Regions from separate parts of the Kocuria sp. HSID17590 genome, predicted to be linked through region 2. Evidence: riboswitches for the same ligand, from Rfam matches in the RefSeq annotation. Region 2 holds a riboswitch; the other holds the start of a gene.
The links. Region 2 has a riboswitch for S-adenosylmethionine ahead of D8M39_RS04775 (acyl-CoA dehydrogenase family protein). Riboswitches for the same ligand answer to the same signal wherever they lie in the genome.
Positions count from the first base shown of each region.

Region 1: linked by a shared signal. The riboswitch ahead of D8M39_RS01265 (cobalamin-independent methionine synthase II family protein) and the one ahead of D8M39_RS04775 (acyl-CoA dehydrogenase family protein) in region 2 are both predicted to bind S-adenosylmethionine.

Region 1 is NZ_RBMB01000003.1:70,190-75,727, reverse strand. It holds gene D8M39_RS01285 (acetyl-CoA C-acetyltransferase) at 1-52, opposite strand, end outside; gene D8M39_RS01280 (CoA transferase subunit B) at 49-726, opposite strand; gene D8M39_RS01275 (CoA transferase subunit A) at 723-1,523, opposite strand; gene D8M39_RS01270 (IclR family transcriptional regulator) at 1,696-2,529, shown strand; SAM riboswitch class I at 2,644-2,730, shown strand; gene D8M39_RS01265 (cobalamin-independent methionine synthase II family protein) at 2,745-3,956, shown strand; gene D8M39_RS01260 (MFS transporter) at 4,285-5,538, shown strand, end outside.
Region 2 is NZ_RBMB01000009.1:62,600-68,137, reverse strand. It holds gene D8M39_RS04785 (CPBP family intramembrane glutamic endopeptidase) at 1-732, shown strand, start outside; gene D8M39_RS04780 (M18 family aminopeptidase) at 722-2,101, shown strand; SAM riboswitch class I at 2,165-2,256, shown strand; gene D8M39_RS04775 (acyl-CoA dehydrogenase family protein) at 2,435-3,832, shown strand; gene D8M39_RS04770 (glyceraldehyde-3-phosphate dehydrogenase) at 3,956-5,371, opposite strand.

The DNA of each region.
Region 1 (5,538 bases), on a different contig from region 2:
GCGGGGTGCGGGCCCCGTTGACGATCACGATGTCGTTGGCGTTCTCGGTCACTGTTCCTCCTGAACGGGTACGGAATCGGGGGTGACGTCCACCAGATCCACCCGGTAGTTCGCTTCGGTCTTCTCGGCCACTTCTGCTTCGCTCACCCCTGGGGCCAGGGTGCGCAGCACGAGTCCGGCGTCCTCGACGTCGAACACGCACAGGTCCGTGATGATGCGGTCCACCACGCCCACACCGGTGAGCGGGAGGTCGCACTCGTGCTTGAGCTTCGCGGAGCCGTCCTTGGCCACGTGCTCGGTGAGCACCAGCACGCGCGGCGTCCCGGCCACGAGGTCCATGGCGCCGCCCATGCCCTTGACCATCTTGCCGGGAATCATCCAGTTCGCCAGGTCTCCCGTCTCGGAGACCTGCATGGCGCCCAGGATCGCCATCTTCACGTGCCCGCCGCGGATCATCCCGAAGGACGTGGCGGAGTCGAAGATCGCCGCCCCCGGCTGCAGGGTGATGGTCTGCTTGCCCGCGTTGATGAGGTCCGGGTCCTCGTCCCCCTCGTACGGGAACGGGCCCATGCCCAGCACACCGTTCTCGGACTGCAGCACCACGCTCACCCCGGGCGGCAGGTTGTTCGCCACCAGGGTGGGGATGCCGATGCCCAGGTTCACGTAGTCGCCGTCGGCCAGTTCCGACGCCGCGATGGCCGCCATCTCGTCGCGCGTCCAGCTCATGCCGCGTCCCCTTCCGTGCGTCGGCCCGCGGTGGGCCGCCCTTCTGTCCCGCCGCCTGGCGAGCGCGGATCCTTCACCGAGGGCACGACGTCGCCCGCGGGCCTTGGCCGCGTGGTGCGCTGCTCGATCTCCTTGGGCGCCCCGGAGTACCGCACCACGTGCTGCACGTACACGCCGGGGGTCACGATGTGGTCCGGGTCCAGCTCGCCGGGAGCCAGCACCTCCTCGACCTCCGCGAACGTGACTCTCCCGGAGGCCGCGCACACCGGGCTGAAGTTGCGGGAGGTGCGCCGGTAGACCAGGTTGCCGTCCGTGTCCCCACGCCAGGCGTGCACGAGCGCCACGTCCGCCACGATCCCGCGCTCCTGCACGTAGGTGCGCCCGTCGAACTCGGCGGTGGGCTTGCCCTCCGCCACGGGGGTGCCCACCCCGGTGGCCGTGTAGAACGCGGGGATCCCTGCCCCACCGGCGCGCAGCCGCTCCGCGAGGGTGCCCTGCGGAGTGAACTCCACCTCCAGCTCGCCCTCCAGGAACTGGCGCGCGAACTCCCTGTTCTCCCCCACGTAGGAGGCGAGCACCTTGGAGACCTGCCGGTTCTCGAGCAGCAGCCCGAGACCCTTGCCGTCCACACCCATGTTGTTGGAGGCCACGGTGAGGTCCTTGACGCCGCTGTCCCGCACCGACTCGATGAGGTCCCGCGGAATGCCCGAGAGACCGAACCCTCCCACCGCGAGGGTCATGCCGTCCCGCAGCGTCTCCGCCAGCAGGCCGGTGACGTCGTCCCTGAGTTTGGACATGGCCACCCTTTCCGGATTGTGTGCCCTGTGATCTGCCTCTCAGAGTAGGAACGGTTCACATCCTGGTCAAAGAAACCCGTGATGTGTCGCGGAACGGGCCACATTCTGGAAAACTGGCGGTTGATCGTCCACATCGTGGACAAGCGGGGCCTGGCGGGCAGAGGAGACGGCGATGGCGAGAGCGGCGGAGCAGCCGGGCGGCGCGGAACGGGCGCGGGCGACGACGTCGCGGGCCGCAGCGACGTCGGGCACCCAGGTGGTCGGACGGGTCGCCGCGGTGCTGCAGGCCGTGGCCGCCGCGGGAACCGCTGGCACCGCCGAGGTCGCCCGCAGCACGGGGCTCACCCGCCCCACCGCCCACCGCCTGCTCACCGCACTGGCCCACGAGGGACTGCTCGACCGGGACGACACCGGTCGCTGGGCGCTCGGCTTCGAGCTGACCATCCTGGGGGCGGTGACCGCTCAGCGCTACCCGGCGCAGGACCTCGCCACCCCGCACCTGCGGCGCCTCGCCGAGGCCACCGGCGAGTCCGCGTTCTTCTCCGCCCGCCGCGGGGACGAGGTGATCTGCCTCGAACGCGCCGAGGGCTCGTTCCCCGTCCGCTCGCACGTCCTGCACGAGGGCCTGCGACTGCCCCTGGGCGTCGCCTCCGCGGGGCTGGCCATCCTCGGCCACCTCCCGGACGAGCAGCTGGAGGGCGCGCTCGCCGCCACCCGCGAGCGCCGCAGTGAGCTCGGCCCCCAGCACGACGACGCCCACGTCCGCGGTCTCGTGGCCCAGGTCCGCGAGCACGGCTGGTCCCTGAACCCGGGGCGGATCGTGGAGGGCTCGTGGGGCATGGCCGCCGCGGTCTTCGACGCCTCCGGCCAGCCCCGCTACGCGCTGTCCCTCACGGGGATCGAGTCCCGCTTCCGCCCGCCGCGGCAGCAGCAGCTGGGCACCGCGCTGCTGGACCAGGCACACAGGCTCAGCACGGCACTGCGCACGGGCCGAGCGACGTCGTAGCCCGCCCCGCACGAGGCTCGCACACGGCCCGGGCGACGTCGTCGTCCGCCGAGAGTGCGCCACAGGCCCGCCATGATTCGCCCGCCCACCTCCGCGTGCTGTTGGATGGAGGGGCAACCATCCAGAGCGGCCGAGAGATCTGGCTCGTCGAAGCCGCAGCAACCGGATCACCCCCGGTGCTAATGCCAGAACCGATGGAAAGGACGCACCACCCCATGCCCCACAACACCGACCGCATCCAGACCACCCACGTGGGCTCGCTGCCCCGCACGCCCGAGCTGCTGGAGGCCAACAACCGTTTCCAGGCGGGCGAGATCGACCTCCCCCAGCTGGGCGAGGCGCTCGACGAGGGGGTCAAGGAGATCGTGCGCACCCAGCGCGAGATCGGCATCGACATCGTCAACGACGGCGAGTACGGCCACACCACGTCCGGCGCCGTGGACTACGGGGCCTGGTGGAACTACTCGTTCCACCGCCTGGGCGGGCTGACCCCCACGGACGAGGACCGCTGGAACGACGCGGAGAAGCACCGCTCCAGCCCGGGGCACATCGTGCTCACGAGCTTCCCCGACCGCCGCGACCGCGAGCGCTTCCGGGACGCCTACGAGGACCCCACGGCGGGCGTGCTGGCGCACCGCAACACGGTCTCGCAGCCCAAGATCACGGGCCCGCTGACCTACACGGGTCAGGAGGCGGTGGCCGGCGACATCCGCCGCGTGAAGGACGCGATGGCACTGAACGGGGCCACGCAGGGCTTCGTCGCCGCACTGTCCCCCGGCTCCTGCGCCCGCGTGAAGAACGAGTACTACGCCACGGACGAGGAACTGGTCTACGCCTGCGCGGACGTGATGCGCGAGGAGTACAAGGCCATCGTGGACGCCGGGCTGACCGTGCAGATCGACGACCCCTCGATCGCCGAGTCCTGGGACCAGATCAACCCGGAGCCCACGGTGGAGGACTACCTGGACTTCACCCGGCTGCGCGTGGAGGCCCTGAACCACGCCCTGCGCGACCTGCCGCAGGAGCAGATCCGCTTCCACCTTTGCTGGGGCTCGTGGCACGGCCCGCACACCACGGACCTGGAGCTGAAGTACCTCGTGGACCTCATGCTCACCATCAACGCGCAGGGCTACAGCTTCGAGGCGTCCAGTCCCCGCCACGGCCACGAGTGGAAGGTCTGGGAGGAGCACAAGCTGCCCGAGGGCAAGGTGGTCTACCCCGGCATGGTCTCCCACTCGACCAACGGCGTGGAGCACCCGGAGCTGGTGGCGCAGCGCATCGAGCAGTACGCCTCGGTGGTGGGCCGCGAGAACGTCATCGCCTCCACGGACTGCGGGCTGGGCGGGCGCTTGCACCCGCAGATCGCGCTCGCGAAGCTCGGGTCGCTCGTGGAGGGCGCGCGGATCGCCTCGCAGCGCCTCTTCTGAGCCCTTCCGCCTCTTCCAGCACCGACGACGACGCCGCGCGCGCCGTCACGCGGGCCCGACACCTCCACGGGGTGCCGGGCCCGCGGTGCGTGGTGACCCCGTTCTGCCGCGGCGTCGCGGGCGTGCCCACGCCGGTGCAGGGAGGGAACGTCCCACCGGGGAAAGCCTCGCAGCGGCGTCGTAACATATACGATTTTATACACGACATACGTGACCGGGCTCACACGCATGCGTACACTGCCGTTTCAAGACCAATCGGTCGGTTATTGCATTCAGGCCCCCGCCTCTGGCACCGCGGACGCCGGTCCGAAGATTCTGGAGATCCACCATGGCATCAACCACCACAGCGCCCGCGCAGGGCCACACCATGAGCCGCGAGGAGCGCAAGGTCCTCGCGGGCACGCTCGTGGGCACCACCATCGAGTGGTACGACTTCTTCATCTACGCCCAGGCCGCCGCGTTCATCCTGGCCGCGCACTTCTTCAACCCGCTCGGGGCGGAGAACGCGCAGCTCGCGCAGGTCGTCTCGTGGGCCTCCCTGGGCATCAGCTTCCTCTTCCGCCCGCTGGGCGCGATCGTGGCGGGGCACATCGGCGACCGCTTCGGGCGCAAGGTCACGCTCGTGATGACCCTGTTCGGCATGGGCGCGGCCACCACGCTGATCGGCCTGCTTCCCACCTACGAGAAGATCGGCATCGCCGCTCCCATCCTGCTGGTGCTGCTGCGCATCCTGCAGGGCTTCTCCGCCGGCGGCGAGTGGGGCGGCGCGGCCCTGATGTCCGTGGAGCACGCCCCCGTGAACAAGCGCGGGCTCTTCGGCGCGTACCCGCAGATCGGCGTGCCGATCGGCATGCTCATGGCCACCCTGTTCATGTTCGGCCTGAGCACCGCACTGACCCCCGAGCAGTTCGAGTCCTGGGGCTGGCGCGTGCCGTTCCTGTTCTCCATCGTGCTGATCTTCGTGGGCTGGCTCATCCGCCGCTCGGTGGACGAGTCCCCGGTGTTCCTGGAGATGCAGCAGCGCGCCAAGGAGTCCTCCGCGCCCCTGGGCCAGCTGTTCCGCAAGAACCCCCGCGAGGTCCTGCTCGCCGCGCTGATCTTCGCCGGCAACAACGCCGCGGGCTACCTGGTGATCGCGTTCTTCGCCTCCTACGGCACCAAGGTCCTGCACATGTCCCGGCCGGAGACCCTGGTCGCCTCCCTGGTGGGCGGCATCGGCTGGCTCATCTTCACCATGCTGGGCGGCTGGATGTCGGACAGGGTGGGCCGCAGGCGCACGTTCATGATCGGCTACGGCATCATCATCGTGTGGGCCGTCCCCATGTGGTGGCTGCTCAACACGGCGTCCCTGCCGCTGTTCGCCCTGGCCATCTTCGTGCTGACCATCGGCCTGGGCCCGTCCTACGGCCCGCAGTCGGCCATGTACGCGGAGATGTTCCCGGCCCGCGTGCGCTACTCGGGCGTCTCGATCGGCTACGCGCTGGGCTCGATCATCGGCGGTGCGTTCGCGCCCATGATCGCCGAGCTGCTGCTCGCCCGCACCGGCCAGGCGTGGACCATCGGCGTCTACATCTCCCTGCTG
Region 2 (5,538 bases):
CTGGCGCCGGGCTTCGGGTGGCTCGTGGTGCTGTGGCTCGTGGTGGTACCCCTGCAGTGCACGGCCGAGGAGCTGGTCTTCCGCGGCTACCTCGCGCAGACCATCGGCCGCTGGCTCAAGCACCCCGCGTGGGCCATCCTGCTGCCGGTGCCGCTGTTCGTGCTCGGCCACACCTACGACGTGTGGGGGCAGATCTCCGTGGGGATCATGGCCGTGACCATGGGCGTCGTCACGTGGCGCACGGGCGGCCTGGAGGCCGGGATCGCGCTGCACACCGTGAACAACATGGTGGTCACCGCCATGGGCATGGTCGGTCTCGCGGACATGAACGAGACCTCCGGCAGCCCCTCGGACGTGGTCTTCGAGGTGATCCTCAACGGCGTCTACCTGGCGATCGTGTTCTGGCTCGTGCGCCGTCGTCCGGCCCTCGCTGTCACGCGCACCGTGATCCTCCCGCCGCCGCCCGCACCCCCGCGGATGCCCGAGCTGCACGCCCGCCCCGCCGCGATCGCCGCGGACTCCTCCGGCCTGGCCGCCTACGTGCTCAACCCCATCACCCAGACCTACATGACGCTGCCGCCGCAGTACGGTCCCTACTCGGTCCGCGACGCCCAGGGGCGCTGGGTGGGCGTGCTGGACACCCGCACCTCGCAGGGGCAGCCGCAGCCGATGCCCCCGGCGGACCGGGGCCGCCCGGAGGGCCCCTCCTACACTGGGGTCCATGACGAATAGATCACACGTGAGCTCCCCGTCCGCCGACGACGCCGCGACGGGCTCCACCCCGGAGGCCGCTTTCGCGCGTGGTCTGGGGGAGTACGTCACCGCCTCGCCCAGCCCGTTCCACGCCGTCGCCACGGCCGCCGCCGCGCTGGACGCCGCCGGCTTCACGCGCCTCTCGGAGACCGAGGCCTGGCCGGAGGGCCCCGGGGGCCGCTACTACGCGGTGCGCGACGGCGCCCTGATCGCCTGGGTGCTGCCGCCCGGTGCCGTGGCCGGTGCGGGCTACCGCGTGCTGGGCGCCCACACCGACTCGCCGGGCTTCAAGCTCAAGCCCCGCCCCACCACCGTCTCCCACCGCTGGTACCAGGCCGGGGTGGAGGTCTACGGCGGCGCGCTGCTGAACTCCTGGCTGGACCGGGACCTGCGCTTCGCCGGGCGCCTCGTGGTGCGCGGGGAGAACGGACCCCGCGAGGTGCTGAGCGCCACCGGACCCGTCGCCCGGATCCCGCAGCTCGCCATCCACCTGGACCGCAGCGCCAACGAGGCCCTCACCCTGGACAAGCAGCGCCACACCCAGCCCGTGTGGGGCGTGGGGGACGCGCAGGACGCGGACTTCCTGGCGGTGCTCGCGCGGGCGGCGCACGCGCCGTCGTCGGCCGGTGAACAGGCGTTCGAGGCCGTGGCACCGGAGGACATCCTGGGCTACGACATCACCGTGGCGGACACCCAATCTCCCGAGCTCATCGGGGCGCAGTCCAACCTGCTCGCGAGCGGGCGGCTCGACAACCTGACCTCGGTGTACGCGGGACTGCGCGCCATGACCGATCACGTGGCGGAGCTGGAGGCCGCTCCGCACGTGAGCATCCTGGCGGCGTTCGACCACGAGGAAGTGGGCTCCGAGACCCGCTCCGGTGCGGGCGGACCGTTCCTCGAGGACGTCCTGGAACGCATTGCGGCCGCCCGCGGGCAGTCGCGGGAGGAGCACCTGCGGGAGATCGCGGCCTCGGTGTGCCTCTCCTCGGACGCCGGGCACCTGGTGCACCCCAACTACGAGGGCCACCACGACCCGGTCAACACGCCCGAGCCCGGCCGCGGGCCCCTGCTGAAGATCAACGCAAAGCAGCGCTACACGACGGACGCCGTGGGCGCCGCACTGTGGGCCGGGATCTGCGAGGACGCCGGGATCGGGTACCAGGAGTTCGTGGCGAACAACGACATCCCGTGCGGCTCGACCATCGGGCCCATCACCGCCACCCGGCTGGGGATGCGCACGCTGGACGTGGGCGTGGGGCTGCTGTCGATGCACTCGGCGCGCGAGCTCGTGCACACCGGGGACCTGCTGGCGCTGAACGCCGCGGTCGCGAGCTTCTGGAAGGGCTGAGCCGGTCACGGGAGGACACGCGCGTTGACACCCTCGCCGCCCGCGTGATGAATTGAGCGCGTAACGCCATCCAGAGCGGCCGAGAGACGTGGCTCGTCGACGCCGCAGCAACCACCCGTGTCACGGGCCGGTGCTCCCGCCACGGCCGATGGACAGTGCTCTGCTCCGCTGACCGCTTCGGTGACCGTCGCCTTTCCCGCGGCGGGCTCGTCCGCGCCCCACGTGCGCGGGCGTCGCCCGGGGGTGGCCGGGTCCACCGCGCGGTCCTCGTGCGCATCCCGGCCTGAGGGGCACGGCGCGCGGTGCGGGTCCGACGCAGGGAGCCGTCAGCGCATGAGCACCACCCAGATCACCGAATCCCCCCGCACCCTGGCCCGCGAGGCCGCCGCACGGGACGTGGCCGAGGAGGCCGCCGCTGCCACCGCGCTGCGGGAGGCGGCCGCCGCCGGGGCGGTCACGGACGACGCCCGCGCCACCCGCTTCCCGCCCACCGGCGAGATCCCCACCGAGGAGCTGCTGCGGGTCTTCCGCCCCGTGTTCGCGCGGATCGCCGAGCGCGCCGTGGCCCGCGAGCAGGACCACGAGCTGCCGTTCGAGTGCTTCGGCTGGCTCAACGCGCTGCGCTTCGGGGCGCTGACCCTGCCGGTGGCCCGGGGCGGCTACGGCGCCACTCTCGCGCAGACGGTGGAGCTGCTCGTGGAACTCGCCGCCGCGGACTCCAGCGTGGCCCACGTCTACCGCTCCCACCTGGGCTTCCTCGCGAGCCTGGGCGCGGAGGAGGCGGACGTCTGGTTCCCGCGCGTCGCGGCGGGCGAGACCGTGGGCAACGCCGCCACCGAGCGCTCCGGCGCCGCGCTGGGCACCGCGGCCACGAGCCTGGTCCGCTCGGAGCCGGACGGCGCGGTACAGAACGGCACGGCGCCGGACAGTGCGTGGGAGCTCAACGGCACCAAGTACTACTCGACCGGGTCGATCTTCTCGGACTGGATCCAGGTCACCGCGCAGATCCCCAGACAGGAGGCCCGCTCCCACGCGCTCGTGGGCAGCGACTGGGACGGCGTGGAGATGGTCGACGACTGGGACGGCTTCGGGCAGCAGCTCACAGGCACGGGGACCACCCACTTCCGCGGTGTCCGGGTGCCGGCGGAGAACGTGCGGAACAGGGACGGTCGCAGCACGCAGGAGACCGCGGTCTTCCAGCTGGTGCTGCTCTCGGTGGAGGCGGGCATCGCGGTGGCCGCCGCGACCGCCGCGGCGGATCAGGTGCGCGCCCGGACCCGCGGCTTCAACACCGGCAACGGTGCGGTGACCCGCGAGGACCCCCAGGTCCTGCAGCGCGTGGGCGAACTCAGTGCCCAGGCGGCCGCGGCGCGCGCCATCGTGCTGCAAGCCGCGCGCGACGTCGACGCCGCCGTGGGCGTTCTCGGCCAGGACCCCCGGATCACGGACCCCGAGGAGCTGACGAACGCGTGCGAGCTCGCCGTGGCCCAGGCCCACGTGGTGGTCCCGGGGCTGGTCAAGGACGTCACGGACGGGATCTTCGACGTCCTGGGCGCCTCGGCCGTGTCCCGCTCCAAGGCCCTGGACCGGTTCTGGCGCAACGCCCGCACCATCGCCACGCACAACCCGGTGATCTACAAGGCGCGCATCGTGGGCGACCACCGAGTCAACGGCACGCCCATGTTCGGGCTCAACGCGATCGGCGAGGTCAGCCGCTCCGCGACCTCCTGACGGGACGTCCTGAGAGGACGGAGGCCGGCGGCCCCCGTGACCACCGACGACGGCGCCCGGCGACCCTCCGCGGGGAAGGTCACCGGGCGCCGTCGTGCCGGGGCACTGCCGCGAAAGGGCTGGCTACGGCAGCTGCAGCATGGAGATGTCCGCCATGCGGGCCATGACGCGCACCACCTGGCACGAGTAGCCGAACTCGTTGTCGTACCAGACGTAGAGGACCACGGAGTTGTTGTTCACGATGGTCGCGAGCCCGTCCACCACACCGGCGCGGCGGGAGCCCACGAGGTCCGTGGAGACGACGTCCGGGGAGTCCACGTAGTCGATCTGCTTGCGCAGGGGCGAGTTCAGGGACATGTCCTTGAGGAACGCGTTGACCTGGTCCTTGTCCGCCGGGGCGTTCTCCAGCTGGAGGTTCAGGATGGCCATGGACACGTCCGGGGTGGGAACGCGGATCGCGTTGCCAGTGAGCTTGCCCTGCATCACGGGCAGGGCCTTGGCCACGGCCTTCGCGGCACCGGTCTCCGTGATCACCATGTTCATGGCGGCGGAGCGGCCGCGGCGGTCGCCCTTGTGCCAGTTGTCGATCAGGTTCTGGTCGTTCGTGTAGGAGTGCACGGTCTCCACGTGGCCCTGCACGATCCCGTACTCGTCGTTGAGGACCTTGATGACCGGGGTGATCGCGTTCGTGGTGCAGGACGCCGCGGAGAGGATGGTGTCCTCCGGGGAGATGTCCTTGTCGTTGACGCCGCACACGATGTTCTTCATCTCGCCCTTGCCGGGGGCGGTGAGCAGCACCTTGCCCACGCCCTTGGCCTGCAGGTGCTGGGAGAGGCCCTCCTCGTCACGCCACACGCCGGTGTTGTCCACCACCAGGGCGTCGTGGATGCCGTACTCGGTGTAGTCGATCTCCGAGGGGGAGTTCGCGTAGATGAACTGGATCGGCACGCCGTTGGCGGTGATCACGTTGTTCTCCTCGTCCACCGTGATGGTGCCGTCGAAGGAGCCGTGCACGGAGTCGCGGCGCAGCAGCGAGGCGCGCTTGACGAGGTCGTTTCCGGGCTTCTTGCGCACCACGACGGCGCGCAGGTTCAGGCCCGTGCCGTCGTTGCGGTTGAGCAGGATGCGCGCGAGCAGCCGGCCGATGCGGCCGAAGCCGTAGAGCACCACGTCCCGGGTCTCGGCGTCGTTGCTGCCGTGCTGGCCCACCGCGGGGGCGAGCGCCTCGCGCAGGTACGCGTCCAGGTCCGTGGCGCCGGACTCCGAGAAGCCCTGGTAGAGCTTGGCGACGTCCACGTTGCAGGCGCCCAGGTCCAGGCCGCCCAGGGCCGTGACGATCTCCAGGGTCCTGTCCAGGGGCAGCTCCTCGCCCAGGATGCGGCGCGCGAAGCGGTGGACCTTGATGATGTCCGTGACGGACTTGTGCACCAGGGAGCGCCCGAACACGGTGGTGACAACCTTGTTGTTGCGGTGCAGCTGCCCCACCAGGGGGACCAGCTGCTCGGCGAGGGCTTCTCGTTCGGACCAGGTGGCGCTCATGAGCAACCTTCTTCCTCGGCCCGGGACGTCGTCGTCTGGGCCGTCTTGGAGTCGCGCGACGGTGCGCGGACTGGCGGGGTGGCGCGCCTCGTGAGCGGCGCTGCTCGTCGCCGCCCAGTTTACGGGTCCGCGGGGGCGGCCCCGATCTGTGCCGCAGGATGACGCCG